3 regions of the Cohnella massiliensis genome follow, and region 2 is predicted to be linked to each of the others. Evidence: predicted binding sites of a transcription regulator. Region 2 holds the regulator's gene; each other region holds the start of a gene.
What was found. Region 2 encodes CtsR, which represses protease genes until heat stress. Its sites were predicted from a motif close to ATGGTCAATAAAGGTCAAACA; they were not measured.

Region 1: the regulator CtsR is predicted to act here: its motif matches at 10,204-10,224, upstream of clpP (ATP-dependent Clp endopeptidase proteolytic subunit ClpP).
Region 3: the regulator CtsR is predicted to act here: its motif matches at 8,635-8,655, upstream of B7E11_RS01625 (DUF4011 domain-containing protein).

What each region holds. Positions count from the first base shown of each region.
Region 1 is NZ_LT821244.1:31,079-42,351, forward strand. It holds gene B7E11_RS01280 (ABC transporter ATP-binding protein) at 1-459, opposite strand, end outside; gene B7E11_RS01290 (tetratricopeptide repeat protein) at 725-2,455, shown strand; gene trxB (thioredoxin-disulfide reductase) at 2,623-3,570, shown strand; gene B7E11_RS01300 (ROK family glucokinase) at 3,610-4,560, shown strand; gene rapZ (RNase adapter RapZ) at 4,652-5,542, shown strand; gene B7E11_RS01310 (gluconeogenesis factor YvcK family protein) at 5,555-6,544, shown strand; gene whiA (DNA-binding protein WhiA) at 6,550-7,485, shown strand; gene B7E11_RS01320 (HPr family phosphocarrier protein) at 7,591-7,860, shown strand; gene B7E11_RS01325 (SIMPL domain-containing protein) at 7,991-8,761, shown strand; gene sda (sporulation histidine kinase inhibitor Sda) at 9,067-9,327, opposite strand; gene clpP (ATP-dependent Clp endopeptidase proteolytic subunit ClpP) at 9,564-10,145, opposite strand; tRNA gene B7E11_RS01340 (tRNA-Arg) at 10,292-10,366, opposite strand; gene B7E11_RS01345 (sugar-binding transcriptional regulator) at 10,613-11,273, shown strand, end outside.
Region 2 is NZ_LT821253.1:92,732-104,004, reverse strand. It holds gene B7E11_RS02400 (CARDB domain-containing protein) at 1-1,080, shown strand, start outside; gene B7E11_RS02395 (cohesin domain-containing protein) at 1,159-1,773, shown strand; gene B7E11_RS02390 (PhoX family protein) at 1,883-3,508, shown strand; gene tatA (twin-arginine translocase TatA/TatE family subunit) at 3,543-3,788, shown strand; gene tatC (twin-arginine translocase subunit TatC) at 3,781-4,533, shown strand; gene B7E11_RS02375 (GNAT family N-acetyltransferase) at 4,659-5,834, shown strand; gene B7E11_RS02370 (CtsR family transcriptional regulator) at 5,993-6,454, shown strand; gene mcsA (protein-arginine kinase activator protein McsA) at 6,487-6,993, shown strand; gene mcsB (protein arginine kinase) at 7,012-8,073, shown strand; gene clpC (ATP-dependent protease ATP-binding subunit ClpC) at 8,112-10,556, shown strand.
Region 3 is NZ_LT821244.1:99,727-109,721, forward strand. It holds gene B7E11_RS01610 (SIR2 family protein) at 1-49, opposite strand, end outside; gene B7E11_RS01615 (ISNCY family transposase) at 113-1,477, opposite strand; gene B7E11_RS28700 (hypothetical protein) at 1,608-1,934, opposite strand; gene B7E11_RS01620 (hypothetical protein) at 2,743-3,003, opposite strand; gene B7E11_RS01625 (DUF4011 domain-containing protein) at 3,045-8,573, opposite strand; gene B7E11_RS30040 (hypothetical protein) at 8,701-8,940, opposite strand; gene tnpA (IS66 family insertion sequence element accessory protein TnpA) at 9,593-9,886, shown strand.

The DNA of each region.
Region 1 (11,273 bases), on a different contig from region 2:
GACGAGCTGCTGCAGCATGTTGACGTCGCTCGTCACCCTGGACATCAGGTCGCCGGTGCGGTTGCGGTCGAAAAAGCCCAAATCCATCCGCTGGATGTGGCGGTACAGCTGATTGCGCAAATCGTAAACGACGCGCTGGCCGACGGCGGACATCGTATAGCCGCTCGCGAAGTTGAAAGCGCCGAGCAGGACGGCGGTGCCGACAATCGCGGCCGCGATAAGGATCAGTTGATCGGAACGCCGTTCGGGAATGACGCGGTCGATCGTATACGCGGTTAGCTGCGGAATGACGAATTCGAGCAGCGCGATCAGCAGCATGCAAACGAACGCGATCGCGATCCGCCCTTTTTGGGCGCGAACGTGCGGGTATACGTAACGCAGCATATTCCGGATCCGGCCGTAACGCGGCGCCGGACCGGACGGAGCTTCGCCTCCGCTTCGGCGGCTGTTTTCCCGCATGAGTTCCCACCTCCCCGCAATCGTCAAGTGCATTAAACGACAGATCGGCAGGATTGTCAACAAAGCCGCCAGGAGCGGGAAAGCGCCGGCAAACGGCGCGCGGCGCCGGGACGCGGCGGCGGCGGAAACCCGCGTTCCGCTTCTCGGAGCATTTTATTTTAAGGATGCCGCGCGTATGGTATAATCGTTGTGATGTGGGCCGACCGAAACGTGAAACGCTGGCAGGCCCGCGAACCCATTCCCAGGATCGGAAGGAGCCTTGCCGATGAATCAGCGCAAACGCGCGGTGAAGAACCGTCGACCCAAAGTCATCCCCTTTTCCCCCGACGCCACATTCTTCTTCGAACGGGCCGTGCAATCGCTGGATCGCTATCGTTACGACAAGGCTCTGAAATATTTCCGCCGCGCGGTGGAATACGAGCCGGACAATCCGGTCAATCACTGCAACATGGCCGGCATTTTGTCGGAGATGGGCCGTTACGAGGAATCGAACGACATTTTGCGGTCCGTGCTGGATCGGATCGATCCCGCCATGACCGAATGCTATTACTATTTGGCCAACAATTATGCCAACATGGAGCTGTACGAAGCGGCGGAAGACGCGCTCGTCCAATATTTGGAGAACGATTTGGACGGTCATTTTCTCGAGGAATCCGACGAGCTGCTCGACTTGCTCAACTACGAGCTGAACCGTCCGACGAAGCTGACGACGATCAAATCCCGGGAAAATCTGTATGCCCACGACAAGGCGCGCGAGCTGCTCGAAGCCGGGCGCTTCGCCGAAGCGGTCCGGATTCTGGAGGGCATTCTCGAACGCCAGCCCGATTTCTTGGCCGCCCGCAACAATTTGGGCTTGGCTTACTATTACATGGGACTGTTCGAAAAGTCCGTCCAGACGATCGACCTGGTGCTGCAGGCCGAACCCGGGAACCTGCACGCGCTTTGCAATCTGGCGATCTTTTACCAGCATTCGAACCGGGCCGAACTGCCCGGGCTGATCCGCCTGCTGAAAAAAACGGTCCCGTTCCACCCCGAGCACGTCTTCAAGCTGGCGACGACGCTCGGCATCGTCGGCGAGCACCGGGAAGCGTACGGCCATTTTCGGCGGCTGCTGCGGTCCGGGGAGCTGTCCGACGAGCCTTGCCTGCATCATTTCGCCGCCGTCGCCGCCGTGAACATCGGCCGGTTCGACGACGCCGAGCGCCATTGGCGCCAGGCCGACCGGCTCGATCCGGAGTCGGAGGTCCCGGCGTTTTACCTGGGCAAGCTGGACGACATGCGCAGCGGGGCGTACGCGACGCCGTCCCACTACCATTTCCATCTCCCGTTCGACGAGCAGTTCCGGCAATGGGAGCAGGATCCGCAGATGGTGCCGAACGCCCTGAAGCGCAACCCGCTCATCCGCTCGTCGTTTTTTTGGGCTTTGCGCCACGGCGACCGCCACACGAAAATCCAGGTCATCCAGGCGCTGGGCCTCGTGGCCGACGACGAGGTGGTCGACGCGCTCAAAGCGTTTCTGATCGATCCGGAGGAGGAGGACGAACTGAAGCGGGTCGCCGTGCTCGTGCTGCGCTCGATCGGCGTGCACGATCCGTTGCGCGTCGTTTACGGAGGGCGTTCGCTGACGCTGGAATCGAGGCGGAAATCCGTCAATCTTCCGATTTGGGACAGCTCCTGGCAAACCGTGCTGGAAATCGCGACGGAACGGATGTCGGGCCGCTACGACGTCGTTCAGCAGCACGACCTGATGACGCTTTGGGTCGACTATCTTTCGCGGGTGTATCCGAAAGTGCCCAAGCTGCTCAAGCCGTACGGCTGGGCTGCCGCGCTCGAATACTGGACCGCCAAAATGCACCGCAAAGCGATCACCTACGCCGACCTCGTCAGCCGTTACGGCGCTTCCCAGGCAAGCATCAGCCGTTACGCGAATCTGATCGACGAAGCTTGCGGCATCCGGGAGAAGCTCAAGCGAAGCAGCGCGACTTTCGGCGAATAAGGTTCGGGCAAATCCTGATCCGGGGACGTTCGAGCCTCGGGACAGGTTGCGCATAGAGAAAGTAACTGTTATGGTTGGAATTACAGATAGTGATCAGCCAAGAAACTTGCATCGCTAAGCGGATACGACCGTTTTAGCCGGGAGACACGCCAAGGAGGAGAGCAACCATGTACAAAACGATTGTCATCGGCACGGGCCCTGCGGGGTTGACGGCCGCTATTTACCTGGCTCGCGCGAATTTGAAGCCGCTCGTCATCGAAGGCCCCGAGCCCGGCGGACAATTGACGACGACGACCGAAGTGGAAAACTTCCCGGGCTTTCCGGAAGGCATTATGGGCCCGGACCTGATGGCGAACATGCGCAAGCAGGCGGAACGCTTCGGAGCGGAATTCCGCACCGGATGGATCCATTCCGTCGAAACGGCATCGCGCCCGTTCAAATTGTCGCTTGAAGGCGGCGAGACGCTCGAAGCCGAAACGCTGATCATTTCGACGGGCGCATCCGCGAAATATTTGGGCATTCCCGGCGAGAAGGACAACGTCGGACGCGGGGTCAGCACGTGCGCGACATGCGACGGGTTCTTCTTCCGCGGCAAAAAAATCATCGTCGTCGGCGGCGGGGACTCCGCCATGGAGGAAGCGAACTTCCTGACGCGGTTCGCTTCCGAGGTGACGCTCGTGCATCGCCGCGAAGAGCTGCGCGCTTCGAAAATCATGCAGGACCGCTGCCGCGAAAATCCGAAAATTTCGTGGAGCCTGAACCGCGCCCCGCTCGAAGTCGTCGCGGGCGAAAGCGGCGTTACGGCGCTTAAGGTGAAGAACAACGAGACCGGCGAGGAAGAGCTGATCGATACCCAGGGCGTATTCGTCGCGATCGGCCACACGCCGAACACGAAGTTTCTCGGGGGACAAGTCGAGACGGACGAGCACGGCTACATCGTGACGAAGCCGGGTTCGACGGAAACGAGCGTGCCGGGCATTTTCGCCTGCGGCGACGTTCAGGATACGAAATACCGCCAGGCGATCACGGCTGCCGGAAGCGGCTGCATGGCGGCGCTCGACTGCGAGAAATTCCTGGAAGGCTCTTCCGTTCACGATTGGAGCCATACGCTTTAAAGTTCACTTTTATTCTATTCATTCGAGGTGTCAACCATTATGTCTCAAGCTTTATACGTTGGCGTCGATTTGGGCGGCACAGCGATAAAAGTCGGTTTATGCAACGCCGACGGGCAACTGCTTCGCATCAACGAAGGTCCGACGCAGACCGAACTCGGAACGGATGCGATTTTGGAAAACATCGCGTCGTACGTGCGGGAGCTCGTTCCGCCGGGCACGCCCGAATGGGAGAAGGTTCAAGGCGTCGGCATCGGAATCGCCGGCTTCCTTGACATTCCGAACGGCATCATCGACTTTTCGGCGAATCTTCCCTTTCGCAAAGTGCCCGTGAAAGCGATCGTGGAGGAGAAGCTGGGCAAACCGGTCAAAATCAATAACGACGCCAACGTGGCCGCTCTGGGCGAAGTTTGGGGCGGCGCGGGACGAGGGGTCGCCGATTGCGTCTGCTACACCCTCGGCACGGGAGTCGGCGGCGGCATTATCGTCGGCGGCCGGCTGATCGAAGGCTTCAGCGGGATGGCCGGGGAGCTCGGCCATATGTCGGTCGTTCCCGACCTTGAAGCGATTCAATGCGGCTGCGGCCAGATGGGCTGCCTGGAGACGGTGTCCTCGGCGACGGGCATTATCCGGATGGCCCGCGACGCGGTCGAGCGGGGCGACAGAACGTCGCTCTCGTATATCGAGGAGCTGACGGCCAAGGACGTGTTCGACGCGGCCAAGGACGGCGACGAGGCGGCGCAGCGAATCGTTACCCGCGCGGCGTTCTACCTGGGCAAGTCGATGGCCGCGATCGCCCTGATCGTGAACCCGCAGCGCTTCATTATCGGGGGCGGCGTGAGCAAGGCGGGCGAATTCCTCTTTTCGCAAATTCGCGAGTCGTTCGCCAAAATGACCCCCGAAAGAGCCCGCAGCGGCGTCGACATCGTCGCGGCGGAACTGGGCAACAACGCGGGCGTCGTCGGCGCGGCTGGCTTGTTTCTCCGGGCATAATCGAAAATGCGCCGCTTGCCGGTGAACGCTGCCGGCTCGTTGGCGCATTATTGTCATCATTCGACCATTTTCGGACTTAAGGAGACTGCTCATGGAAACGCTAGGAGCGAAACCGACGCTGGTCATCATTACGGGAATGTCGGGCGCGGGCAAAACGATTGCCGTGCAGAGCATGGAGGACCTGGGCTTCTTTTGCGTCGACAATTTGCCTCCGGTGCTCATTCCGAAATTCGCGGAACTGATCGACCAATCGCAAGGCCGCATCGCCAAGGTCGCTCTCGTCATCGATTTGCGGGGAAGAGAGTTTTTTACCGCATTGTCCGAGTCCCTTCAATACATCAGCGAACATTATACGATACGCAGCGAAATTTTATTTCTCGACGCCACGGATTCGGTGCTCGTCCAGCGCTACAAGGAAAGCCGCCGCCGGCATCCGCTCGCTCCGGAAGGCATGCTGCTCGAAGGAATCCGTTCGGAACGGAAGCTGCTTGAGGACTTGAAGGGCGGGGCTTCCCAGGTAATCGACACGAGCAATTTGAAGCCGGCCCAGCTCAAGGAACGGATCGTCGGCCGGTTTACGAATCTGGATCGGAATACGATTTCGATTCAAGTCACCTCCTTCGGATTCAAATACGGAGTCCCGATCGACGCCGATCTGATTTTCGACGTCCGCTTTTTGCCCAACCCCCACTATGTGGAGCAATTGCGGCCGAAAACCGGGCAGGATGCGGAAGTGTACGATTATGTCATGAAATGGCCCGAAACGCAGACCTTCCTGTCCAAGCTGCTCGATATGCTGCAATTTTTGCTTCCCATGTACCACAAGGAAGGCAAAAGCCAGGTCGTCATCGGCATCGGGTGCACGGGCGGCAAGCATCGTTCGGTGGCGCTCGCCGAATATCTCGGACGGATGCTCGGCACGAGCGAAACGGAGACGGTCCGCGTCAGTCATCGGGACGCGGAACGCGATCGTCACGGATAAGGCGGTGAGGCAATGAAGAGACCGGCCAAAGGGGCCGAGCGGAATCCCCGGATCGTCGTGATCGGCGGCGGTACGGGACTGTCGGTTATGCTTCGGGGGTTGAAGCAGAAACCTCTGGATATTACCGCCATCGTCACGGTCGCGGATGACGGAGGCAGCTCCGGCATTTTGCGGGAAGAGCTGAGGATGCCGCCTCCGGGCGATATTCGCAACGTGCTCTCGGCGCTTGCCGACGCGGAGCCGCTGCTTGCGGATATGCTTTCGTACCGTTTTCAGAACGGGACAGGACTAGCGGGCCACAGCTTGGGCAACCTGATATTGGCGGCCATTACGGATTTGTCCGGCGATTTCGTGACCGGCATCCGCGAACTGAGCCGGGTGCTTGCCGTGCGAGGGAGGGTGCTTCCCGCGGCGAACCAGGCGATCGTGCTCAAGGCGGAGATGACCGACGGCACGACGGTGACCGGAGAATCCGCCATTCCGAAGTCCGGACGAAAAATCCGGCGCGTCCTGATCGAGCCGGCGGATGTCGAAGCGCTGCCGGAAGCGGTCGAGGCGATCCGGGAAGCGGATGCGGTGCTCATCGGTCCGGGCAGCCTGTACACGAGCATCATTCCGAATTTGCTCGTTCCGAAGCTGGCCGAGGCGATCGTGTCCGCGAACGCCGTGAAAATTTTTGTCTGCAACGTGATGACCCAGCCGGGGGAAACCGACAATTATTCGGTAAGCGATCATTTGAATGCGGTTCATGCGCATGTCGGGCATCATTTATTCGATTACGTGATCGTCAACGACGGGGAAATACCGCCGCAGGTGCACAGCATGTACGCGGAGCAAGGCGCCAAAGCGGTCCACCTGGATCTGGACGAAGTGACTCGCCGGGGCTACAAGGTCATTGCCGACCGTCTCGTTTTGTTCCGGACGTATTTGCGGCATGATGCCGTGAAGCTGAGCGAGCACATTTATCAGCTGGTGGAAAACTGGATGCTTAGAAAGGAGTGAGCGTCGTGTCTTTCGCGGCCCAAACGAAAAAAGAACTGACGATGGTGGACGCGGAGCCGTGCTGCGAGGTCGCGGAGCTGTCCGCGCTCATTCGGATGAACGGATCGGTTCAATTGACGAACAAAAGGATCGTCCTGGACATCTCCACCGAAAATGCCGCGATTGCGCGTCGGATATACACCTTGATGAAGCGTCATTTCGCCGTGCCGACCGAGCTGCTCGTTCGCAAGAAGATGCGACTGAAAAAAAACAACGTCTACATCGTGCGCGTGCCCGCCGGCGTCGAGCCGTTGCTGAAGCAGCTTTACATTACGAGCGAAGGGTTTCAGTTTCATCCGACGATCGACAAGGAGCTCGTCCGCAAGCCCTGCTGCAAGCGCGCCTATTTGCGGGGAGCTTTTCTCGCGGGAGGCTCGGTCAACAATCCGGAAGGCTCGTCCTACCATCTGGAGATCGCTTCGATGTATGAGGAGCATTGCCGTTCGCTCGTCGAGCTCGCCAACAAGTTTCAGCTGAACGCCCGGTTCATCGAGCGCAAAAAGGGCTTCATTCTTTATATCAAAGAAGGCGAAAAAATCATCGAATTTTTAAGCATCATCGGCGCGCACCAGGCGCTGTTCAAATTCGAGGATGTCCGAATCATGCGGGATATGCGCAATTCGGTCAACCGGATCGTCAATTGCGAGACGGCGAACCTGAACAAGACGATCGGGGCGGCCATCCGCCAGATCGACAACATCAAGCTGCTGCAGAAGGAAGTCGGGCTCGAGAACATGCCCGAAAGGCTTCGGGAAGTGGCTGAAATCCGCCTCAAGCATCCCGATTTGAATTTGAAAGAAGTCGGAGATATGCTTAAGGGGCAGGTGAGCAAGTCCGGCGTCAATCACCGTCTCAGGAAAATCGACGAGTGGGCCGAAAAAATCCGCAACGGCGGGGCATAACCGTATGGCGCAACCGTTCCAAACAATGCTATAATAGGTGACAGACTACACACGCGGTGGGTCCCGGGTTCGGGACGACGAAATTTGACAGGGGGTATCCGTTCCATGACGAGACAGCCGGTGGTTGTTCGGCTTAAGACGGGGCTTCACGCCAGACCGGCGGCTTTATTTGTACAAGAAGCCAATAAATTTTCCTCTGACGTCTTTGTTGAGAAAGACGACAAGAAGGTGAATGCCAAGAGCATTATGGGGATTATGAGTCTGGCGATCAGCTCGGGCACGGAAGTATTCATAAGTGCCGAAGGTTCGGACGCAGAGCAAGCTGTAACCGCTTTAGTCCAATTGGTCAGCAAGGAAGAACTGGAGAACCAGTAAAATCCTTTAGCATCAAGCTCCCTCGAGGGGGCTTTTTGCATTTTATGGACGATTTTGCGTATGCTTGCAACCTTTTCCGCCCAAGATGCGTTTGTGAAGACAAACAGGCGAAAGGGGTTCCGAGATGAGGATGAAAGGGATGAAAATCGCGGCGGTCGTTCTGGCCGCGGCGGCAATCGGTTGGTACGGATTCGGACGAGGGGAGGCCGGTACGGTGGCGAATGCGGAGACGGCGACGGCAGCATCGGGTTCGGCATATGCGGTGAATACGGTAACGGTCGGAGCGGAGGGTTCGGTCAAGGCGGAGCCCGACGTCGCATACTTGAACGTCGGCGTCGAGACGCGCGGGTCGACCGCCCAGGCGGCGCAGCAGGCGAATGCGGAAACGTTCGCCGCCGTCGAGAAGGTGCTGTACGAAACGTTCGCAATCGACAAAAAGGACGTCCAAACGACGGGGTTTCATGTAAGCCCGGAGTATAATTATACGGAGAAGGACGGCCAGGTTTTGAAAGGGTACGTGGCGGTCCATGAGATCCGGATTACGTACCGCAAGCTCGCGGACATCGGCAAGCTGCTGGACGCCTTGTCGGGAGCCGGCGTGAACCGGATGCAGGGCGTGACGTTCGATACGGAGAAGCGGGACGAGTACGAGCTGGAGGCGCTGAAAAAGGCGATGGAGTCCGCCGGGGCGAAAGCGGGCGTGCTGGCCGCCTCGGGCAATCGCCAGCTGGGAGGCGTCATCAACATCGTTCAGGGCGACGCCGCGCCGGTTCCGGTTCTCAGAGCCGGAACGATGGCCGAGGCGAAAATGCTGGCGGGCGACAGCGCGCAATCGTCTTCGGTGCAATCCGGCCAGATCGAGATTTCCGCGAGCGTAACCGTGCAATATGAGCTGAAATAATCGTGGCAAAGGGCAGCAATAGGGGGAAAGCCCCGTCGCTCCGGCATTCGGGCGGCGGGGCTTTCCGTGTTCGATGGCTCGGTTTCGCAGCGGCAGCCCGGAGGGGGGAATTAGCCCCCTGTTCGCGATATCCCGTTCGCTCAGAGGGCCATCCGAACGGGCGCGCTTGTCCCGATGTCAAGGCAAAAGTAAAAACCCCCCGTTCATTCGAACGGGAGGCGATTACGCGTTTGGTGGAAAGGCAAACCGTCAGAAAGGCAAACCGCAGGATTTATCTTGTCTTGCTTGGTCCGAATTTGTCAGGTTCAGGCTTTAAGCCTATGCTCCAACTGGCGGAGCTCGATGGCGTCTTCCAGCAGCTCGATGAATTCGGCCGACAAGTTCATCTTCTTGGCTTCCCGGTACACTTCCAACAGGTGTTCGTCTTTCAACGGGCGAAGCAGCGATGCTTTGTCGCTAAGGCTTCGCGCGGCAATCGCGTCGGAACTGCTCTTGCTGGTCGTGACTGAATCGTTTGCGGATGAGTTTCGCGGTACCAGCCGAATGATGTGGGACGTGCGGCTCATGGGGATCCCCCCTTTGCAAGATTCCTAGGGTTTAGCTAGATATGGTTGTTTATGGAATGTTTCTTGAGTTTAGAATAACACGATACAGGTTTTTCGCAGAGGGGGGATTCGCAGATTTGAATTCTTGTTGACAAAGGAAAACGTTTATGATATTAAAAGCCTCCCCGGCTCCAAGGGGAGCGGGGAGGCAACGGGGGCGGACATCCGCCGCCATGCAAGCAAAGCGGACGCGAGCGTCAGATTTTCTCGATGACTTTGTCCACGAGGCCGTAAGCTTTCGCGTCTTCCGCATCCATGAAGTTGTCGCGGTCGGTGTCTTTCTCGATTTTTTCCAGCGGTTGCCCGGTGCGCTCGGACAAAATGCGGTTCAGCTTGTCGCGCATCTTCAAAATGCGGCGGGCCCTGATTTCGATGTCGCTGGCTTGGCCTTCGGCGCCGCCCAGCGGTTGATGGATCATCACTTCGCTGTTCGGAAGCGCGTAGCGTTTGCCTTTCGCGCCGGCGGCGAGCAGGAAGGCGCCCATCGAGGCGGCCATGCCGACGCAAATCGTGGAGACGTCCGGCTTGATGAATTGCATCGTGTCGTAAATCGCCATGCCGGCCGTGATCGATCCGCCGGGGCTGTTAATGTATAAGCTGATGTCCTTCTCCGGATCGTCGGCGGCAAGGAACAGCATTTGCGCGATAATCGAATTGGCGACGACGTCGTTTACGCCCGATCCGAGAAAAATGATTCGGTCTTTAAGCAAACGGGAATAAATATCGTAGGCCCGTTCGCCTCGATTGCTTTGTTCGATGACCATGGGTACGAAACTCATAACATAACCTCCTTCAGTTAGGTGACGAAGTGATTCCATCATAAATCATCCGAAACCAAAAGTCAAAGAAAGTCAAACTTGGACAAACAAAAAAACCGCGCCTCTTCGCGAAGGGCCGGTCGTTCGGTCGTGCTTATGATGAATATTGGCGCGCCCGTAGGGAATCGAACCCCAATCTCAGGCTCCGGAGGCCTGCGTCATATCCGTTGGACCACGGGCGCATACTTGAGAAGATTAACACGCTGAAAGTTTGACAGCAAGAGTTATTATAGGCCATTCCCTGATAAAAAGCAAGGGTTCGACAAAAATAATTAGGCCGGGAGGAAACGGCGGCCGCTCTTGCAAGAGACGGCGAGTTGCATTAAAATAAATGTGGGACTTAAAACGTAGTGGCGGGACATTTAACGTCCAGCTAGACGGACCCGCATTCGTGCCGACTCCATCCGGCATTTGGGGAGGCCGGACTCTTGCAAAGCATCGTCCATATTCAAAAGAAGCTCGTGCCCGACTTGGTGCAAGTCATGCAGAAGCGCTACGAAATTATGCGGCGCATTCTCGTCGCGGGCACGATCGGCCGAAGAACGCTGGCCGCAAGCCTCGACCTGACGGAGCGGACGCTTCGCTCGGAGCTCGACATCCTGCGCGAGCAAGGCCTGCTCGAAGCGGGCGCGGCGGGAATGTCGCTAAGCGAGTCCGGCAAGAAGCTGCTGGAGGAGCTGGAACCGATCGTCAAGGAGCTGTTCGGGCTGTCGGAGCTGGAAGAGGCGGTCCGCCAGAAATTCGGCTTGCGCAAGGTCGTGGTCGTTCCCGGCGATTCCGACGTTTCGGACGACACGAAGAGGGAAATCGGCCGAGCCGGTAGCAGGGTGCTCAGCCAGTCGCTTTCGCCCGGCGACATTGTCGCCGTCATGGGCGGAACGACGATGGCGCGATTGGCCGCCCAATTCAAGGTTTCGGAGCCGCTCGCGGACAACTGGTTCGTGCCGGCCCGCGGAGGACTCGGGGAAAGCGTCGACTACCAGGCGAACACGATCGCTTCGGAGCTTGCCAAGCGAACGGGAGCCCGTTACCGGATGCTCCATGTCCCCGATCATTTGAGCGAGGAAGCGTATCAGTCGCTCATGCAGG
Region 2 (11,273 bases):
GCGACGAGCGGGAACCCGGTCCGCAAAGCGGCCAAGGCGTCGGCCTGGGCGGATTACGAGCAGACGTCCCGCGACTACCGTTTCGAATTTACGGCCAAGTACGCCGGCGGCGCGGCAAACGGCGGCGCCGGCGAGCAGCTGCGCGCGCTCGTCCGGTTCGCGAGCCCGCAAGCGTACTACTATTTCGACTTCAACGATGCGGCGGACCAGGTTTCGTTCGCGAAATATACGGCGGAAACGGGATTCGTCACGTTGCATCCGCCCGTCCGGATTGCCGGCAAGCTTCCCGGCTTCGATTTTCGCCAGTACAACGAATACGCCATCGAGGCGGCCGGCGACCGGTTCTCCTTGTTTATCAATGGCGTTCCGATCATCGAAGGCGTCGCGGATACGGCGGTTCCGTCCGGTACGGTCGGCTTCATGAACCGGAATTCGGAGCTGTGGATCGATGAGGCGTCCGTGCGCACGCTCGGCGACGAGCCCGGTCCCGATGACCGAACGACGTTCGATTTCGCGGTCGAGCCCGGCTCGATCTCGGACGGAGCGGTGACGATCAACGTCGAAGCGGCCGATGCGGACGACCTTTACGGTGCCGCGCTGGATATCGCCTACGACAAGACGAAGCTGACGCTGACGGACGTCCGCCCGCACCCGCAATTCGGCGAGCACGCGGAGGCGACCTACGAGGAATTCGATTCGTTCGTTCGCGCGACCGCGACCCGGACCGAAGGGGACGGCCCGTCCGGCATCGACGGCGACGTCCCGGTGCTGCAGCTGACGTTTCTCGTCGCCGAGCCGGACGAACCGTTCGTCCTGACGCTGCGAAGCGGCTCGGAGTATGTAGACGGCGCGTCGGAGCGCTTTACGGTGGAAGAGGACGTCGAGGCGTCCATTCTGCTGATCGATCCGGACGTCAATGGCGACGGAGAGGTCGAAATCGACGACCTGGCGCTCGTCGCCCGAGGGTACGGGTTGACGGCGACCGATCCCGGCTACGACGCCGCATGCGATTTGAACCGCGACCTCGTCATCGACGCCGCGGACTTGGATTTCATAGCCGATCGGCTGCTGGAAAGCTGACCTTCGCTTTGCCGATGCGGTTTGCGCCCGCGCGCGGCCGCATCGTCATCGCCCCGGGACAAAAAGGAGGAAACGAACTTGCGAAAACTCATGTTGGCGGGCCTTGCGCTCGCGCTCGTCTGGATGCTCGTTCCGGCCGCGCCCGGCATCGCGCGGGCCGAAGAGGAAGAGCTGCGGCTCTCGCTGTCCGTCGCGGGCAAACCCAAATCGGACCGCCACAAGAAAGGCGACACGTTCGAAGTGGAAGTCGCGGCCGGGCAGGCGAAGGACCTGTTCGGGGTCCAGTTTGTCGTGGAATACGACCCGAAGGCGCTTCAGTTGAAAGCCGACGGCCATATTTCCGTAAGCAAGCGGTTCAACGACTGGGTGCGGAAGGCGGACGCGCGCAAGGGAAAAGTCGAGCTGGCGTTGACGCGCAAAACGCTGCCTTCGGGCGCGACCGGCACGGAGTCGTTGGCGACGCTGAAATTCAAGGCGTTGAAGGAGGGGGAAACGACGATCAGGCTGACCGGCATCAAGGCGACGGACGCGGCGCCGAGGGAGCTTGCGGCCAACGACGAATTCGTCCTTCGGCACGTTATCGACAAACCCGGCAAGCCGGATAAACCTGACAAGCCGGATAAACCTGACAAGCCGGATAAACCGGACAAACCCGACAAGCCAGACAAGGCGGAAAAAACAGGAAAACGTTAAATTTACAAACCGACGGCCTTCGGATGATATGGACTTAACATTTCCTCCCTATGCTTGTACTTGATGGATGTCATTACAAGGGCTAGGGGTGGATAAGTTGAGCAAAACGATGGACCGGAAAACGTTTCTCTCTTACCTGGGTACGGGCGCGACGGCGCTGGCGGCAGCTTCCGCCGGACTGGGCGTGCTGGACGGCAAAGCTTCCGCCGCATCCGCGACGGCCAATCATTTGTTCGGGTTCAACACGAACCGGGTCAGCGGTTATTTCGATCCGATTCAGCCTTCCAAGGAAGACCAGCTTATTTTGCCCAAAAACTTCAAATACGACGTTGTCGCGGCTTTCGACGACGTGATCAATCCGGCGGGGGAAAAGTTCGGGTCGGGCTGCGACTACAACGCCTTTTTCCCGATTGACGGCTCCAACGTTCGCGGGCTTCTCGTCAACAATCACGAGTATACGACCATTTTCCAGATCGGCCCGGTGAAGGACGACAAGATGACCGCCGACCAAATCCAGAAAAACCTGTATTACCAAGGCATGTCCGTTATCGAAGTGTATCGCGACGAAAACGGCGTATGGAAAATGGACAAAACGTCCAAGTACGCACGCCGCATCAACGGATATACGAAATTCGACATCACCGGCCCGGCCAAGGGCACTCAGGCTCTGAAAGGCGCGACGACGGCGACGGGCACGTTCGCGAACTGCTCCGGCGGCGTCACGCTGTGGAATACGGTGCTTTCGTGCGAGGAGAACTTCGAGCAGACGGCCGCGGCGTCCAACCTGCCGGAAACGCACTACGGATGGGTCGTCGAAGTCGATCCGTTCGACAAAAACTTTTTGAAAAAGCATACGGCGCTCGGCCGGTTCAACCACGAAAATACGGCGATGGGGCTGGCCGCGGACGGACGCGTCGTCGTCTACATGGGCGATGACAAGAAGGATGCCTGCGTCTACAAATTCATCAGCAACGGCAAATTCGACAAGGCGAAGGGCCGAGCCAATTCGGCGCTGCTCGAAGACGGAACGCTGCACGTGGCCGATTTGAAAACCGGCAAATGGCGCCCGGTAACGCTCGAGGAAGTCGCCAAATCGTTCGAGGACGAGCCGGAACTGAAAGCGACGTTCAAAACGCAGGGCGACGTCGTGACGTACTGCCAGCAGGCCGCGAAGCTTGTCGGCGGCACGCCGACGGACCGTCCGGAGGATATCGAGATTTCGCCGTTCGACAACACCGTTTTCATCTGCCATACGAACAACGACAGCCACGGCAACATTCACGGCCACATTACCCGCATTTTCGAAGCGGGCAACGACCTGGGCGCCCTGGAATTCGACTTCGAGATTTTCGCCGCCGGCGGACGCCAATCCGGCTTCAGCTCGCCGGACAACCTCGCGTTCGATTCGAACGGCAACCTGTGGGTCGTCACGGACATTTCGAGCAGCAGCCAAAACAAGGGCGTGCACAAATCGTTCATGAACAACGGGCTTTTCGTCATTCCGACGAGCGGGCCGGACAAGGGCGTCGCGCTGCAATTCGCGTCGGGTCCGGTCGAATGCGAGCTTACCGGTCCTTTCTTCACGCCCGACGAGCAAACGCTGTTCCTGTCGATCCAGCATCCGGGCGAAAATACGGAGGATTTGAGCCAGCCTACGAGCACGTGGCCGCACCGGCCGGGCGAAAAAATCGCCAGGTGCGCGGTCGTCGCCATCAGCGGCTTCAAGCTGGGCTAAACCCCCGGGATAAAAAAGAAAAGGAGCGATCGCGATGCCATTCGGCAATATCGGAATCGGCGGTTTAATTCTCATTTTGATCATCGCGCTCATCATCTTCGGTCCTTCCAAGCTTCCCGAGCTCGGCCGCGCGTTCGGCCGGACGCTCAGCGAATTCAAAGGGGCGACGAAGGGGCTCGTAAACGGCGAGGACGAAGGCGGCAGCAAGGAAACGGGTTCGCAAGCCGCTTCGACATCGGCTCCGCAAGCCGTCGCGGCGCAGAACAAGCCGAATGCGTAACCCGAACGACCAGAGCGCTCTCGAGCATCTGGAGGAAATGCGGACTCGCATCATCCGCACGCTCGTCGCCTTTGTCGTGGCGATGGCGGCGGCGCTCCTTTACGTGCGGGACATTTACGAATGGCTCGTAAGAGATATGGACCGGCCGCTCGTTTTGCTCGGTCCGTCGGACGTCATGTGGGTATACATGATGATCGCGGGCTGCATCGCCGTCGCCGTCACGCTTCCCGTCGCCGCCTACCAGACGTGGAAGTTCGTGGAGCCGGCATTGCCGGACCGGGCGCGGCGGCCGGCGCTGCTGCTCATCCCCGCGATCGGCGTGCTGTTCGTCGCCGGCGTCGGGTTCGGCTATTTCGTCCTCTTCCCGATGGTGCTGCAATTTATGCAGAACATGGCCGCGGGCTCGTTCGAGACGATGTACACGGCGCAAAAGTATTTTACGTTCATGATCCATATGACGGTTCCGTTCGGCTTTCTGTTCGAGATGCCGGCGATCGTCATGTTTTTGACCAAGCTCGGCATCGTGAATCCGGTGAGAATGGCCAAAGCGCGCAAGATGGCTTACTTCGCGCTTGTCATCCTTGCGGTTACGATCACGCCGCCGGACATCATGTCGGACATTATCGTCATCGTTCCGTTGTTTTTGCTGTACGAAATCAGCATCACGATTTCCAAGGTCGTCTACCGCAAGCAATTGCGCCTGGCGAACGCGGATAGCGGGTCTTCCCTGGCGCCGCAAGATTAAGCCGCATCAGCCGTCTTTTCGCCGAATCCGGGCGGGGAGACGGTTTTTTGTCCCTTGCCGTTCCGCGCGACGAGTGCGAACCGCGTTGAAATGCGTTATGATGGAGCCAAAGGGAGGCATGCCGCATGCAGATTCGTCAGCTTACCGCGAATGAGATGGAGGAGCGTATCGCGCTGTCCGAATTCGCGTTTCAAAAAGGGTTGTCCGAGGAGGAGGCGAAGGAATACAAGGCTTCGTTTCGGCCGGAGGAGCATTGGGGGGCGTTCGGCGAGGACGGCAAGCTGATGTCCGGGCTTCATTTGATTCCGTTTGAAATGCGGGCGGGACGGACGTTGTTGAAAATGGGAGGCATCGCCAGCGTCGCGACCTGGCCGGAAGCGAGAAGATACGGCTGCGTAACGAAGCTGCTCGGTCAAGCGCTCGTCACGATGCGCGAACAAGGCCAAACGGTAAGCATGCTGCATCCGTTCTCGTTTCCTTTTTACCGTAAATTCGGCTGGGAAATGACCGTCGAACGAAAGATGTACGTCATTGCGCAGAGCCAGCTCCCGAAACGCTCGGAAGTCTCCGGAAAAATCGTCAGGGCGGCCAAGGAGGCCGACGCTTTCAACGACCTGTACGACCGGTTCGCCATGGGCCGCGTCGGGATGCTGAAGCGTTCGCCGGAATGGTGGCGCTCGAAGGTATTTTCCAAGCCGGGGCTTGCGGCGATCTGGCAAAACGCAAGCAGCGAGCCGGAAGGCTACATACTCTATGAGGTGAGCGGCGGAACGTTTGCCGTTCACGAATGGGTCGCGTTGACCGAAGAGGCGCGGCGCGGGCTTTGGCAGTTCGCGGCCAACCACGATTCGATGGCCGACAAGGTGACGATGACGGTTCCGGCCGATGACGAAAGCCCGTTCCTTTTCGCCGATCCCCGGTTCAAGCAGGAAGTGGTCCCTTACTTCATGTCGCGAATCGTGGATGCGGAAGGCTTCGTCTCCTTGCTTCCGTTCGCTCCCGGGGCCGGGAACGAAAGCTTGCGGCTTGCGCTCCGCGACGAATTCGCGCCGTGGAACGACGGCGTTTTCCGCATCGAGTGGGACGCGGAAGGCGCCGCGCGGATGCGCCGCGAGGAGGAGGCGGCCGTCCGTTCCGACGGCGTCGCTTGCGATATTCAAACGTTGACCGCGATGCTGCTCGGCAACCGGCGTCCGGCGGATTTGGAGCGTTGGGGCCGGCTGCGGGGGGACGCCGAACGGATCGAGCTGCTGGAACGGCGCGTGCCGGAACATCGGCCGTACCTGGCGGATTTCTTCTGATCGCTTTCGCCCCCGCGAATAAAGCGATGCCGCCCTTCCCATACTGATCATGAGGGGGCTTCGTCCCCCTCTTGGCAAATAAAACAAGATCGATTATAATAAGTCTATAGTCAAAGAAAGTCAAAGTCAGAAGGCGCTCCGGAAAGGAGGTTCTGATGGTGCGCAACATATCCGATCTGATCGAGCATTATTTGAAGCAGATCATTCATAACAGTTCGGATGGCGCGGTCGAGATTCAGCGCAGCGATTTGGCGGGTAAGTTTTCTTGCGTTCCTTCGCAAATCAATTACGTCATCAGTACCCGGTTTACCCTGGAAAAGGGGTATTACGTCGAGAGCAAGCGCGGCGGCGGCGGCTATATCCGGATTCAGCGCGTAGATCTGCCTTCGCTGGAGGCGATTCAGGCGCACGTTCAGCAGACGATCGGCGATCGGATCGATCAGACGGCTGCCGAAGGACTGATTTATCAGCTGGAAGAAGCCGGATTTATGACCGGGCGCGAGGCGGGCATGCTGAAGGCGGCCGTTTCGCGCGAGGCGCTCGCGGTCAAGCTTCCGTACCGGGATGAGCTTCGCGCGAGAATCATGAAAGCGGCGTTGTTCGCTCTGCTCACGAAGTAGGGCGAAGCGCATTCCGGAAAGGAGGAAAAGCCATGGTTTGCCAAGAATGCGGCAAACGGCCGGCAACGCTTCATTTTACGAAAATCAACAATGGAGAAAAGTCGGAGCTGCATATTTGCGAAGCATGCGCCCGCGACAAGGGCGAGATGATTCCGGGTACGGCAAGCGGCTTCTCCATTCACAATTTGCTGTCCGGCCTTCTCGATTTCGAGCCTTCGAACGTCGGATCGCGGCCGGACGTTCCCCGTTGCGAAAAGTGCGGGATGACGTACGCCCAATTCAGCAAAATGGGGAAATTCGGGTGCAGCCACTGCTACAAGCAATTTTCCGAACGGCTGGATCCGCTGCTGAAGCGGGTTCACGGAAACACGGTGCACGTCGGCAAAGTCCCTAAGCGGGCCGGAGGCCACGTGAAAGCGAAACGCGAAATCGATCGGCTTAAAAAGGAAATCCAGGTTCGAATCGAACGCGAAGATTTCGAGACGGCGGCTCAGCTCCGGGACCGGATCCGGGAGCTCGAGAACGAAATCTCGGGTTGACGAAGGAGAGGAATCTTCGTGAACAAGCAACCTTTTCAACAAGCGCTAAGTCCGTGGATGAGCAAAAAAGCGCCCGAAACGGACGTCGTGCTCAGCAGCCGGGTGCGGATCGCCCGCAATTTGCGGAATTATCCGTTTCCGCTGTTCGCCACGTCGGAGCAATCCGAGAAGGCGATGGAGCAGCTGCTCGGCATCGCGGAAAGCGGGCGGCTGAACGGGGTCGATTCCTTCCAGACGATCCGCCTGTCCGAGCTCACCGAACTGGAGAAGCTCGTCCTCGTCGAAAAGCATCTGATCAGCCCGATGCTGGCGAACGAGTCCCGGAACGGCGCGCTTATCCTTAGCAATACCGAAGACGTCAGCATTATGGTGAACGAGGAAGACCATCTGCGCATTCAATGCCTGTATCCGGGCTTTCAAATACCGGAGGCGTGGGATTTCTCGAGCAAAATCGACGATTTGTTCGAAGAGGGCGTCGATTACGCCTTCGACGAAAAGCACGGCTATTTGACGAGCTGCCCGACGAACGTCGGCACCGGCATCCGGGCATCGGTCATGATGCATCTGCCGGCGCTCGTGCTGACCGGCCAGATCAACCGGATTTTGACGGCGGTGACGCAGGTCGGTCTCGCGGTTCGCGGGCTGTACGGCGAAGGAAGCGAAGCGACGGGCAACCTGTTCCAGGTCTCGAATCAGATCACGCTCGGCCAGTCCGAGCAGGAGATCGTCGAGAACCTGCACGCCGTCGCCAAGCAGATTATCGGCCACGAAAAAGCCGCCCGCGGCAAGCTGTTGAACGAGAACCGAATCCGGGTGGAAGATCGGGTCAAGCGCTCGTACGGCATTTTGACGCATGCGACCGTCATCGATTCGAAGGAAGCTTCGCAGCGGCTGTCCGACATTCGGCTCGGCGTCCATCTCGGCATTCTTCCGGATCTCGATCCGACCTCGCTGAACGAGTTGATCGTGTCCACGCAGCCGGGATTTTTGCAGCAGGCGTACGGGGATACGCTCATTCCCGAGCGGCGGGATATCGCCAGGGCGGAAATGATTCGAACGAAACTGGCATCCAGGGCGTAAATGTTCTATTCTTACATTAATTGGGGAGGTGCTGTCTTATGATGTTCGGAAGATTTACCGAACGCGCGCAAAAAGTGCTCGCGCTGGCGCAGGAAGAAGCGGTGCGCCTGGGACACAATAACATTGGCACGGAGCATATTCTGCTCGGTCTGATTCGCGAAGGAGAAAGCATCGCCGCCAAGGCGCTCATCGCGCTCGGACTCGGACTCGAAAAAATTCAGGACGAAGTCGAATCGCTCATCGGACGCGGCCAGGAGCAGCCGACCAATATCGCTTATACGCCCCGCGCCAAAAAGGTCATCGAGCTGTCGATGGACGAAGCCCGCAAGCTCGGCCATACGTATGTCGGCACGGAGCATATTTTGCTCGGCTTGATCCGCGAGGGCGAGGGCGTCGCGGCCCGCGTGCTCAACAATTTGGGCATCAGCCTGAACAAGGCCCGCCAGCAAGTGCTGCAGCTTCTCGGCAGCAGCGAGAACGTTTCGCAAAACCACGGCCCGTCCGCCAACGTCAGCACGCCGACGCTTGACGGCCTGGCCCGCGACTTGACGGCGAGTGCCCGGGACAACAATATCGACCCGGTCATCGGACGGGCGAAGGAAATCGAACGCGTCATTCAGGTGCTGTCTCGCCGCACGAAGAACAATCCGGTGCTGATCGGCGAGCCCGGCGTCGGCAAAACGGCGATCGCCGAAGGCCTTGCGCAGCGGATCGTCAACAACGAAATTCCGGAAACGCTTCGCGACAAACGCGTCATGACGCTGGATATGGGGTCCGTCGTGGCGGGCACCAAATACCGGGGCGAATTCGAGGACCGGCTGAAAAAGATCATGGACGAAATCCGCCAGGCCGGCAACGTCATTCTGTTCATCGACGAGCTGCACACGCTGATCGGAGCCGGCGGCGCCGAAGGGGCGATCGACGCCTCCAACATTCTGAAGCCGGCGCTCGCCCGCGGCGAGCTGCAATGCATCGGCGCGACGACGCTGGACGAATACCGCAAATATATCGAGAAGGATGCTGCGCTCGAAAGACGGTTCCAGCCGATTACGGTCGACCAGCCGTCTCCGGACGAAGCGGTCCAAATTTTGCACGGGCTGCGCGATCGCTACGAAGCGCATCACCGCGTGAAAATCACGGACGAATCGATCGAAGCCGCCGTCAAGCTGTCCGACCGGTACATTACCGACCGGTTCCTGCCGGACAAGGCGATCGACCTGATCGACGAAGCGAGCTCGAAGGTACGGCTCCGTTCGTACACGGTACCGCCGAATCTGAAGCAGCTTGAGCAGCGTCTCGAGGATATCCGCAAGGAGAAGGACGCCGCCGTGCAAAGCCAGGAATTCGAAAAAGCGGCCGCGCTGCGAGATACCGAGCAGAAGATTCGCGAGGAGCTCGACGCGACGAAGAACCAATGGAAGGAAAAGCAGGGCCGCACCGATTCCGAGGTGACGCCGGAAGATATCGCGCAAGTCGTCGCCAGCTGGACCGGCATTCCGGTGAGCAAGCTGGCGGAGGAAGAAACCGAGCGCCTGCTGAAGATGGAGGACATCCTGCACGATCGCGTCATCGGACAGGACGAAGCCGTCAAAGCCGTCGCCCGCGCCGTCCGCCGCTCGCGCGCCGGCCTGAAGGATCCGAAACGTCCGATCGGCTCGTTCATTTTCCTCGGGCCGACCGGCGTCGGGAAAACCGAGCTCGCGCGGGCGCTTGCCGAAGCGATGTTCGGCGACGAGAACGCGGTCATCCGCATCGACATGTCGGAGTACATGGAGAAGCACTCGACGTCCCGCCTCGTCGGAGCGCCTCCGGGATACGTCGGCTATGACGAAGGCGGCCAGCTGACCGAGAAAGTTCGCCGCAAGCCGTATTCCGTCGTCCTGCTGGACGAAATCGAGAAGGCGCACCCGGAAGTGTTCAACGTGCTGCTGCAAGTGCTGGAAGACGGGCGCCTGACCGATTCCAAAGGCCGCACCGTCGACTTCCGCAACACGCTGATCATCATGACGTCGAACGTCGGCGCCGACCAGATCAAGCGCAACTCGACGCTCGGCTTCACGGCCGCCCAGGACGGAGGCCGGGATTATCAGAACATGAAGGATAAGGTGCTGGCCGAGCTGAAGAAGTCGTTCCGTCCGGAGTTTCTGAACCGGATCGACGAGACGATCGTCTTCCACCCGCTCGAAGAGAAGCACATCGCCCAAATCGTCACCCTGATGGCGGACGAATTGCGCAAACGCCTCAAAGAGCAGGAAATCCAGTTCGAGCTCACCGAAGCGGCGGCGAGCTTCCTCGCCAAGGAAGGCTTCGATCCGCAATACGGCGCGCGTCCGCTGCGCCGCGCGATTCAGAAGCATATCGAAGACCGCCTGTCCGAGGAACTGCTGATCGGCAAAATCAGCAAAGGCCACTCGCTCGTCATCGACGAGAAGGACGGCGAGCTGGTCGTCAGCACGAAGGACGAAGTGACGAGCAATTCCTGATGATTCGCGTATACAGGCGAGCCCGCCGGAAGTTTTCGGACTTCCGGCGGGCTTTTTTTGTCGGTTGGCGCCGCCGCGCTAACGGCTAAATGCACCTCCGCATGGCCCGTTAGCGATCCGGTTGAGTCGTGACGGCTCATCTCAGCCCGTCATGTACATATGGCCGTACACAGTTGAGTAAAAAATACCCATCTTGCCGCCTCCGCATGCCCGCAAACGCCCCGGTTGAGTCGTGGCGACTCATCTCAGCCCGTCATGTACATATGGCGGTAGGCAGTTGAGTAAAAATTACCCACTTTTGCGCCTCCGCATGGCCCGTTAGCGATCCGGTTGAGTCGTGGCGGCTCATCTCGACCCTCCAAGTACATATAGCCGTATGCAGTTGAGGACAAGCGGCTTGCGCGCTTTTCACCGGATCACCGTATTCTTCATCTTTTTTTTCGTTTTGCGCGTACAATGTAAGGATTGAATGCGGAGCAGGCTTGAGCAGCGTTATAAGCGTGAATATCCTGCTCGATTGAACGGAAGCAGGAGACTATATTTTGCTTTATTCTCCAGCTTACAAATTCTAACGGAAGCAGCGCCCTTATTTCAGGTGGGACGGGGTGAAAACGTCTCTTTTGGCTCAAATAACGGAATGAATTTCCATTACATTGATGACGTACAATTGTTTGTGTGCCATGATTTGGAGCCTTAACAGGCAACAAAAAAGTAGGG
Region 3 (9,995 bases), on a different contig from region 2:
TTGAGTCGAAATCTTCTAAGTAGTTGCTCCTGAAAAAGTAGATTTTCAAAAATGATTTCGGGGTTCCTGGTTGGGTTGTAGGGGAAACTCCCCCTAAGGGGCGGTTTTCACCTTAATTTTGGAGCATTTTTGCCGCTCTTTGCAGGTTGTGGGTCAGGATTCCGAAGCCGACCCAGCATTTTGAGCCAGCAAATCCCCGGTACCTGCTGCGGTTCAAACCGTACTTGCGCTTGAGAAGACTAATCTTCGCTTCTCCGGCTGCACGGTAACGCTGCAAGTCCTTAAACCATTTTTCGTTTTCGTACTCAGTTCGAGCCACGCCTTTCTTGCCCTTTCGCGGCAAACTGGCGCGCTTCACGCCGAGTTCGGTAATGGCCGTTTCGTTTTCCTTGCTTGAGAAACCGCGGTCGGTGGCTACAGCTTGCGGCGCCTTGCCGAATTGCTTGATGTGCGCCTGTACAGCGGGAACGAGCAGTTCATCATCAGAGGGATTTCCCTCGTAGACAGCGTAACCAGTGACGAAGCCGCTTTCCGTCTCGTCGATTCGCACCTTGTATCCGAACTCCGTGCCTTTGGCTAACTTGCCTTTTTTAATCGGCCTGGCTTCCGGGTCAAAGAAACTTACGATACGGTCGGCAATTATACGGTTACCGGAAACGACCTGCTTGGCTTGCTCAAGCAGCTTTCCGGCAAGCTCGACCGCAGCCGACAGTTTCGTTTTGCTTTGCTGAACAGTAGTTCTTCCGTTGTCATGCAGTTTCTCGATTACGTCTTGAGCCTTGTTCACGACGTTCTCGGCTACTTCTATTACGCTCCCAGTGATCCGGTCAACTTCTTCCCAGGATTCACGGGTGCGGCGACGTAGAACTTTCGCGATGGACAGAATCTTTTCCTTGATTTCTGCCGTGCGATCTTCAAAGCCTTGAACAGCGTGGGAGGCAACTTTCTGGATTTTCTGAATCGTGCGAGTAATAACCCTCACGCCATCTTGTAGCAGTGTAGCGTCTGTCGGGTGGTGGATGTCGGATTCCACAACCGTTGTATCCGTGCGTAATTTACGAGTTTTCAGAATGGCTTTTTCCTCACACTGCTTTACAAGTGCGGCATTGATCTCTTCGATGATCTTGTCGCCATAGCGTTTGCGAGCATAAATGAGTGTAGACGGGTCTGGCATCGTTTCGTCGATGGCAATTCGGCAGAACATTCGCCATGTGATGCTGTCGCCGACTTCCTTCACGAGTGACTCGTAGCCCAAATTGTATTTATGCTTCAGCACCATAAGACGGATGTACTTTTCAATTGCAAGCGTAGGACGGCCGCTCTTCTTGCCTTTCGGGTGCAACTCAGCAAACGGTTGAAGAAAACGGTCGTCGTCCAGCAGTTGATCTATGATCGCAAGTTCGACTGGCAGCCTTCTTACAGGTTCCGGGAGAATGGCATCCCAGATGTTCAATTGTCCGTCGCGAAGTTTCAACATTTTCTTCACCTCTTGGAAGGATTCCCGAGGGCTTTTGTTGAACTCCTAAAGCAAAGGAATTCTTCCCTCGGGGTGTGGAACTTTGTTATCTCGACAATAACAATTTCCATTTTGAGGTGCTGAATTCCTTTTAATTTTGCCCAAAACACCCGACTTTTTCATGGGAAACTAAGTAAGTTAATATATCGTCTCGTTTATATTCTAAACTTGAAGCAATTATTTCTTCAAATTCTCCTTTTCCAAAAACGTAAATACGTTTTTTGTGATAATTTTCTGGTAGCCATTTTGCAGCATAAGTTGAAGTGTTATTTATTTTGTCAAGTTGTTTACGAAAATCATCTTTATCATTCTCTACAGATGTCCTAAAAAGGTCAAGTGCGAATTTCCCGCCTGAAGGTAAACCATAGCCAATTTCAGATCCTGCTCCGAAAAACAAAGCAACCTTTGACCGGGACATTTATGTTACACCTCAATTACAAGAATATTAAGTATATTATAACAAATAAAAATATATTGAGCAGTTATCTTAAATCTCCTGTCCGATTTTGTAGACTAACTGTAGACAAGACATTTGAAATTTGTTAAATTATGACGATAAAAAAGGGTACTACATAAAATGAAAAATCCCGAAAAGTCTTGGTTAGTAAGACTTTTCGGGATTCATTAATACAAGTGGAGAGAGAGTGAGAAATCAGGGACAACAGTTCGACTCCCCTCGCCTCCACCATAAAAACTCCGACCGCACGAGGTCGGAGTTTTTTAATGGGGGCGAGGGGCAGTCGTGTGCCCGATCCGAAGGAGGACATTGGGGTTCGACCGCGCGAAGGGAGCGAAGCGGACGAGCACGGCATCTGATTCTACCGCAGCGCTCTGCTTCGTCGAGTGGGCTTCGTCAGCAAGTTTAATCGGGAATCATATACTCCCCTCGCCTCCACCAAAACCATCAGAAAAGACACCGCGTTAGGTGTCTTTTCTGCGTTTTCGGTAATTGTGGTGGTTTAAAAAACTTGTGGTTATTGGGTTTTTGCCTTTTCTGACTCTGAATAAGAAATATCTCTGATGGTGCACGGGGCGGTGCCACACTTTATACCAGTTTTAATGTCATCCAATAGACGGGCTCGCTCCTTCAACCGTTCCGTTAGAACGCGTCTTGGTCGAACTGGGTTTTCATTTTTAAAAGGTTCAGCATGAATGTTTAACGGTTGAAAATTGTTCGATTAGTTTACGTGATTTTGTAAAAATGGTTCCAAACAATATTTATAATCTCACATCGTATTAGTATCTATCGAATTTAGTATAGTAGAGATCTCATCCAATTTATTACAAACATCACTAAGACTATCATATAGGCCATTGCCTTTGATATCACTTGCTAATGATTCCAACTTATCGTATACATCTGATATCGAATTATAAAGACCTTGTCCCTTGAGTTCCTCAACAGATACTTTTAAGTCCTCAATGTTTGAATTGATTGAGTAAATTCCGTCCCTAATTTCTTGTAGAACTTCAATTAATTGCTCCAAAATAAATCCTCCTAGTAATTGTGGTTAGAAAAAATTAACGACTAAAGAACGATCTTTCCATTAAGATTTTTAACAACCCCTGATTCAACGAGATAATCGCAAGCTTGTTGCATTGCATTGCTAATATTGCCGCCCGTTCTGCTGAATCCGAATACCCGAGCTGTAACTGAATAAAGGTCATTTGTAGTGATTCCAAAACTTTTACTAACTATTTGTAGCATTGCCTCAGCGATCTCTTCTTTGGAAATATGATTGATTGATCTTACTCCAACGTCATTTGAAAGCGGAACCCTGGCTTTTATGTTTTCAGCTCCCTTAATCCAAAGGAAATCACCCTTTCTCATCAACTGATCGGTAAGGTATTTACTGATTACATAGTTAACTGAATCTCTCACTTTTACTGTTACCTTTTGATTGCCAAACAGCCCGGCAACTCTTTTGCACAGCAATTCAAAATGGATTGGGTATTCCTTTTCGACAACATACTTAATCACGTTCTTAAGATAAGTCGTATCATCGGAATAACGTTTAACCTCATAGACATTAGCTTCTTCATAGTATTCAAAGGAATAAGGGTTATCGTAAGTATGATCGCCAAGATCCGTGGGGTTCTCTATAATTTGGATACCAATCGTTTGCTGTAAGAGCTCGCTTTGAAACTTATGCATTGATCCAGAATTAACATTGCTTTCCTTGTACTCGCTTATGGCCTTGTTGACAGCATCCAGTAATTTACGACCTTCTGTAATAGGATCTTTAATCCAGTCAGTTGACCATATACGATAGATTTTCCAACCAATGTCCTCCAAGATGGTCTGACGCAACCTGTCACGTTCTCTAGCCGTTCTAGCAGAGTGGTATGTAGCTCCATCACATTCTATTCCAAGGACGAACCTGCCACTTAACGTAGGATGTTTAACGGCAAGATCGATTCGATATCCGGAGCAACCAACTTGAGTAGCAACCATAAATCCATTCTTTACTAAGAAGTCATACACAGACTCTTCAAATGGAGAGTCAACGTTAACCGAATCGGAATATGTCAGCTCATTAAGAATTGCATCGGGCCCATTCATTGCAAATTCTATATAAGATCGTAACATCTTTACACCTTCAGCATTTGTGCTCTCCAATTTAATATCTGTTGGCCGGATCGATCCAACAAGTTTAACATTATATTTAGCTCGAGTTATTGCAACATTCAACCGACGATAGCCGCCGGATCTGCTTAAAGGCCCGAAGTTCATATACATAATGCCATTTGAATCTTTTGCATAACCAATGCTGAAGATAATGGTATCGCGTTCATCCCCCTGCACGTTCTCAAGGTTTTTTATGAAAAACGCTTCTTCTTTATCTTCATTGAAGAATTTTTCAAATTCCTGATTTTGAAGACGCAATTGACGGATTGCTGTTTCAACGGCCTGTTGTTGGGCTTCACTAAAAGTGACAACTCCTAGGGATCTTTCAGGGTAGTTGCGGAAATGCTCATAAACCAATTCAGCCACACGTGTTGCCTCTTTTACGTTACATTTCTTACCGCCACGATCATAAACTCCATTCTCAACATAAATATACTCGACTCCGTGGTCAGGAACTTTATCAATGTGAGAAGGAAATGTGATTAAATTATGATTGTAAATTTTGGCGTTTGAGAAAGCAATCAGGTGTTCATGGCGACTCCTATAATGCCATCTTAGTGTTCGCTCCGGCAGAACAGTAAGGGATTCATCAAGAATAGACTCAAATGCGTCGGTATCGTCAAATTCTTCATCGTCTGCTCCATCGCCATCAAAGTCTCCATCTGAAGTATTCGCGGCAAAGAAGTTGGTTGGTGGCAGCTGTTTATTGTCTCCGGCAATAATGACTTGCTTCCCCCTCATAATTGCTCCTATTGCATCTTCAGTACAAACCTGTGATGCTTCGTCGAAGATTACCACATCAAAGTTATAGTTCTCTGCATCGAGAAATAAGCTTACGGAAAGGGGAGACATCATCAAACATGGTTTTAGAGTAAGTAATAAATTGGGTATCGCCTTGAATAGTTTCCGTAATGGAAGTATTTTGCGTTGTTTGCCTAGTTCACGCTTTAATATTCCAATCTCATCCATAGCCATTGTCGCCATGTTCAAATCTGGCAACCTTGAGACAAGACGTTCTTTTATCCTTGTTCTTGCCAAGGAAAGTTGAGTTATATCGAGGCGATTAAATTCCCGTATGATCTCATCGTGGCTACGGCTACGGAAAGAATTAACTGCAGGAAACTTTGAGATTACAGAGTCTACCCACAGTCGATAGAAACGCTTAAGGAATGTACCGACTATCAGATCTTTGTCGATCTTGAGTTCTTCTACTTTCTGGACATACTCCGACAATCCTTCTTTCTTACACTCATCCCTGATGCTACGGAAATCAATCCATTCTTCCAGAGATGATATGTTGTTCAGACATTTGCTGATCTTTAATAAGATGGAGGTTAAGTCTGTTCGTTGTAACTCCTCTACATTGTCAAAGAGGTTTGCAAACCATCGCCATTCTTTCTGTATATGATTCAAGCTATCCTTAAGAATCTTCTTGTAAGAAGAGACCTCTGCAACATATGAGGAATCAGAACAAATGCGAGCAATAAAGTTCTGTGGCAATAAATACTTCTCATGTAACTTCTTAAAATCTCCGGCCCAAGATAATGATCCTAAGATGGAGCCCCAATCAGTTTGGATACTACCGTTGAAGAAACTCTGGAAGTTTTCTTTTAGGTTATCGCTCTCCTTATTGATTGTGCGATCAATAATCTGAATAATTTCCAACTTGGAGAGATCATCTATAACTTCGTCATATGAAAGTTCTTTATGACTATGCTTAGTCACTTCTGTAAACAATCCATCCAGTACTTGAAGTGAATTCATTACACCGGTAACCATTTCAAGAAGTACTGATACATCCAAATTCTTACAATCGGATGTAGATGGCAGTATCCTTTGAAGAGTAAGAACCAGATCAGGGTCTTTTATGATACCAAGCTTCTCATGTCGTGTTTTAATGTCCTGATAATTCGCTTCTCCATCAACGAGAAAGTTTTTAACGCTAACAGGAATAGGCTCACCTGAGAAACAGTTGAGAATGCTTGAGAATTGTTTGAACGATTGATCCAAGAGCCCCCAATCAGTCATTTTCCCAAGATAATGGCTTCCCAATAATTGAGTAAGTATCTTTTCATTTTCATTTAGCCAAGAATGAATATCAGCGATTTCTTTTAATTCGTTTAAGACAGAGATAATGGTTTGATCATCGAACTTCTGAGAATTATCTTTCATCAAAACACGAATTTGTTTTTTATCTGTTCTGTAGCTCCTTTTAAAAACCTTGAACCAAGTAGTGTATTCAATCTTGAATCGTTTCAGCATAGATGAATAATCAATGTCAAAGATCTCTTTATCGAAGCGGCTGCTTATGGATGTTGTGAGATTGTTGATCTGATCGTACTTATTCTTTGCTTCTTCTGACAACTTCTTAATAGCATTATATTTACCAGGGTCAAACCATGCCTCAGTAGGTCTTGGATTTAGAAGAATGAAGCTCAATAATGTATGAAGTGCTTCTAAACCCATGATCGATCTTTTATAAGGAATTTTTAATGTTTCAAAAATACTTTCTGCCGCGGCTGAAGCAGCTTCTATTTTTCCGCAAATGGAAGTCAGTTCATTAATGATCGATTTTGCGAACCTCAAAATATCATTGTCACTTGGAAAACTATCCTCATTTAATATAGGCTTAACTGTTGTAACCCTTGATAAGAGTAGTGATTTTGTATTTTCAGCTTGCAGATTGAAGTAATCGTTATCATAAATTTTGCCTAACTCGGACTGGTAATCTTCATATTCCTTTTTCATTGCAAGATATTTCTCCGCTTGCTGAATAAGCGGAGTAATATCTTCAGTAGTTATCCAATGAATCGGAATTCCTGGTGATTTCTCCGAGATATCGAAAATCTCAAGGATATCCTCTGTTGCAGCCAGGGTCAAATCCCTGTTCAGTTCGAAGTTATTATTAACTTTATTAAAATTCTCTACAAGTACGTGGAAAGCGGGGGCCAACTTCCTTAAGTTTGTTTCAATGTCATGCCGAAGTTCGTGCGAAACATTGGGGACTATGCAGTTTCTCCATGGGTTGAGTGCGTAGTCCTCCGTCATTTTTCCGATGGTTTTGGAGAGTTCATTCAAAAGGTAAATATATCTATTCAACTTCTCCAGTGTCGTTTCGCCCACATTGTCAATGGAGAAAATGACATCTGGAGTTTCGTATAACTTAGCTAATTTCCCATTAACACTGTATAGTGTTAGATTGAGAGGCTGGATGGGAGTGTGAAGTTCAGTAATATAACGGTTCAATTTTTCCCTTTGCTTTTCAAGTAATTCTAGTTGGGAGACTGCCTCATCATGAACTTTAAATCTACTAAGAGCCAATGTATTTCCAAGATCGTTTAGGACTTCCTTCTTATTAGCTCTATGGCTATGTAGGGTGAGACAAAAATCAGATAAGCCTGCTTGCGTCAATCGTTTGTGTACAACCTCAAGTGCTGCCATCTTCTCCGAAACGAATAGCACTCGTTTTCCCTCAGCAAGACTCTCAGCGATTATGTTTGTAATGGTCTGGCTTTTTCCAGTACCAGGGGGCCCTTGCAGCACAAAACTGACACCTTTCTTGGAGTAAAGAATGGCGTCTTGCTGGCTAGAATCTGCATCAACGACTTGAAATGTATCAATAGCCCGAGTCTTCCTGTCGTGATCATACTGATTGAATTCTGCAGGCAGTGTTTTGATTTGGCTTCTGTCTCCAGCCAATCCGAGAAGTACCGGGTGTGCCTTTATCTTATCCTGGTTCTTATCCAGGTCTTCGTACATATTTATTTTCAAAAAAGAGAGCAGGCTTAATCCAGTCTCAAAAGCAACTTCCCATTTGTTTTTATTAACAGATTTATTGAGGTTGTTGAGATACTCGGTAATGCTATCTTCGTGTGCATCGAATTCAGGTAATGTAATTCCGAATTCATGTTCCATTTTATATTTTAATGTTGGGTTAACCACGACCTCGTCTTCATGTAGACGTAGGACGAAGGGCGAGGTAATGGACTCTAGTGTAAGTGATACCGGAACAAGTACGATGGGGGAGGTGATGATCTGATCAGAGTCTTGGTTCTCCTTCCACCTCAAGAAACCAAATGAAAGATATAGGATGTTGACACCTTGCTCTTCAAGTGCTGTCTTTGCTTTGTTTCTAAGATTTCTTAATGTTTTCTGTTGCTCTTTGATGGTTTGATTGGTTTGTAAATCGCCACTTGAAGTATATGGTTCACTAACTTCGTCTTCATCGTCATCAAAATCTTCAAATGGGAATGGGAATTCTAAAGCTGTTTCATTAACGACGAGCAGTCTAAACAATTCAGCGAGATCAGGGGCTACTATCTTGATGTTGGAACGTTTGGTTTCTCGATAGTTGATGAGTCTGTTTTTCTTGCCCAAATCAAGAAGACGCTTCTTCCATTTATCTATGCGGACATCAATTGCAGCCATAATAACACCTCAGCCATTAGGACTAAATCATATGTATGTAAAAAGCTAACTAATTATTATTAAGTTCAACAATTGACAAAGATCTCCTTCTTTCGACCAGTCGCAAATTGCCAAATCTCAACAAACTCTATGAAAAAGCTAAACAACAACAAGATAAGGGACAGTAACGATTCTGGTTGATAAGCGTCCTCCAAGTCCTTTTCATACGCTTCAGCAGGATATGCTGGTAACGGGTTTCGCTCAAGATGACTTGTGTTACAACATGTTTTCGAATGATTTTAAGCAAAAAAGAGTGAAACGTGCGGGCTTGAATGGTTGCCGCAATATTTTCATCCATCCCAGGTAAATGTGCGATTCGGTCACGCATTTCCTCTGCCGCTTTTTTTGGAAAACATGACCAGCAATATGTTTGCGGTCTGGACAATAGGAATCGTATGGCTTCCCGCTCCGAGCGGTGTTTTGTAAAAAGTCCTACTACTCAAACCATCACCTTCATTAACTCGTGAAGCTCGTGCATTGCGTTCTTTTCTCCACCAAGTGATCAACATGGACAGTCAGTTCGTTGATAAGTGGGATTGGCAACGATTCTGAATAATACGTTCTTGCCATCTTCTAAACGACAGATTCTTCTTAATTCTATCACAAGGAATTGGGCCTTTCTTCCTGATCTTGATCAATATGTTGAGCTCAATTAAGTTTTGTTACCCCTATTGGGAGTAGAAACGCCAAAATCGCAATTTTTTGGCTCATTACCACTTGGCACAAGCTGAAATCCTTATGGATATTAATCCTACGCCGACATTTCAATCGGTGAATGCTTACAGTAGGGTAATCAATATTCTATATATCGTCAATAGTGACAAATTGTAACGAACATCTACATAAAAAAGCCGAATTCGATTTGAATCGTAAGCGTCAAACTCTCCCCACCTTCGTTCCTTGCAATAACCGTGAGATAATCCTCCTCATAGTCCAATTGGGGGAGGATTTTTTATGGCCAGAGAAGACGTACAGAAGAAATGGGAAGAACGATTGCCGCTTTCCGTTCCAGTGGAGAAAAAGCAGCAAGATGGTGCAAAGCCAATCAGGTGGATCGTCGCGGGCTCTATACATGGATGAAGAGACTAAGCGGTTCATCCCCTGCTGCTGTCAAGTCAGCCACCTTCGTCAAAGCTCATATTACTCCCGAGCCGGAAGCCACACCTTCGGCTTGCCTTCGCATCCGAATCGGCGCAGCCGTCATCGAGGTTGACGCCGGGTTCAATCCCGCTTTGCTCCGCGACGTGGTGCAGGCTTTGGAGGTCATATGCTGAGCGAATTAACCAGCCGTCAGGTATTTCTGGCTTGTGGCAGCACGGATTTACGTAAATCCATCGACGGATTGGCTGCTCTTGTCTGTCATCAGCCACTTTAATTGACGGT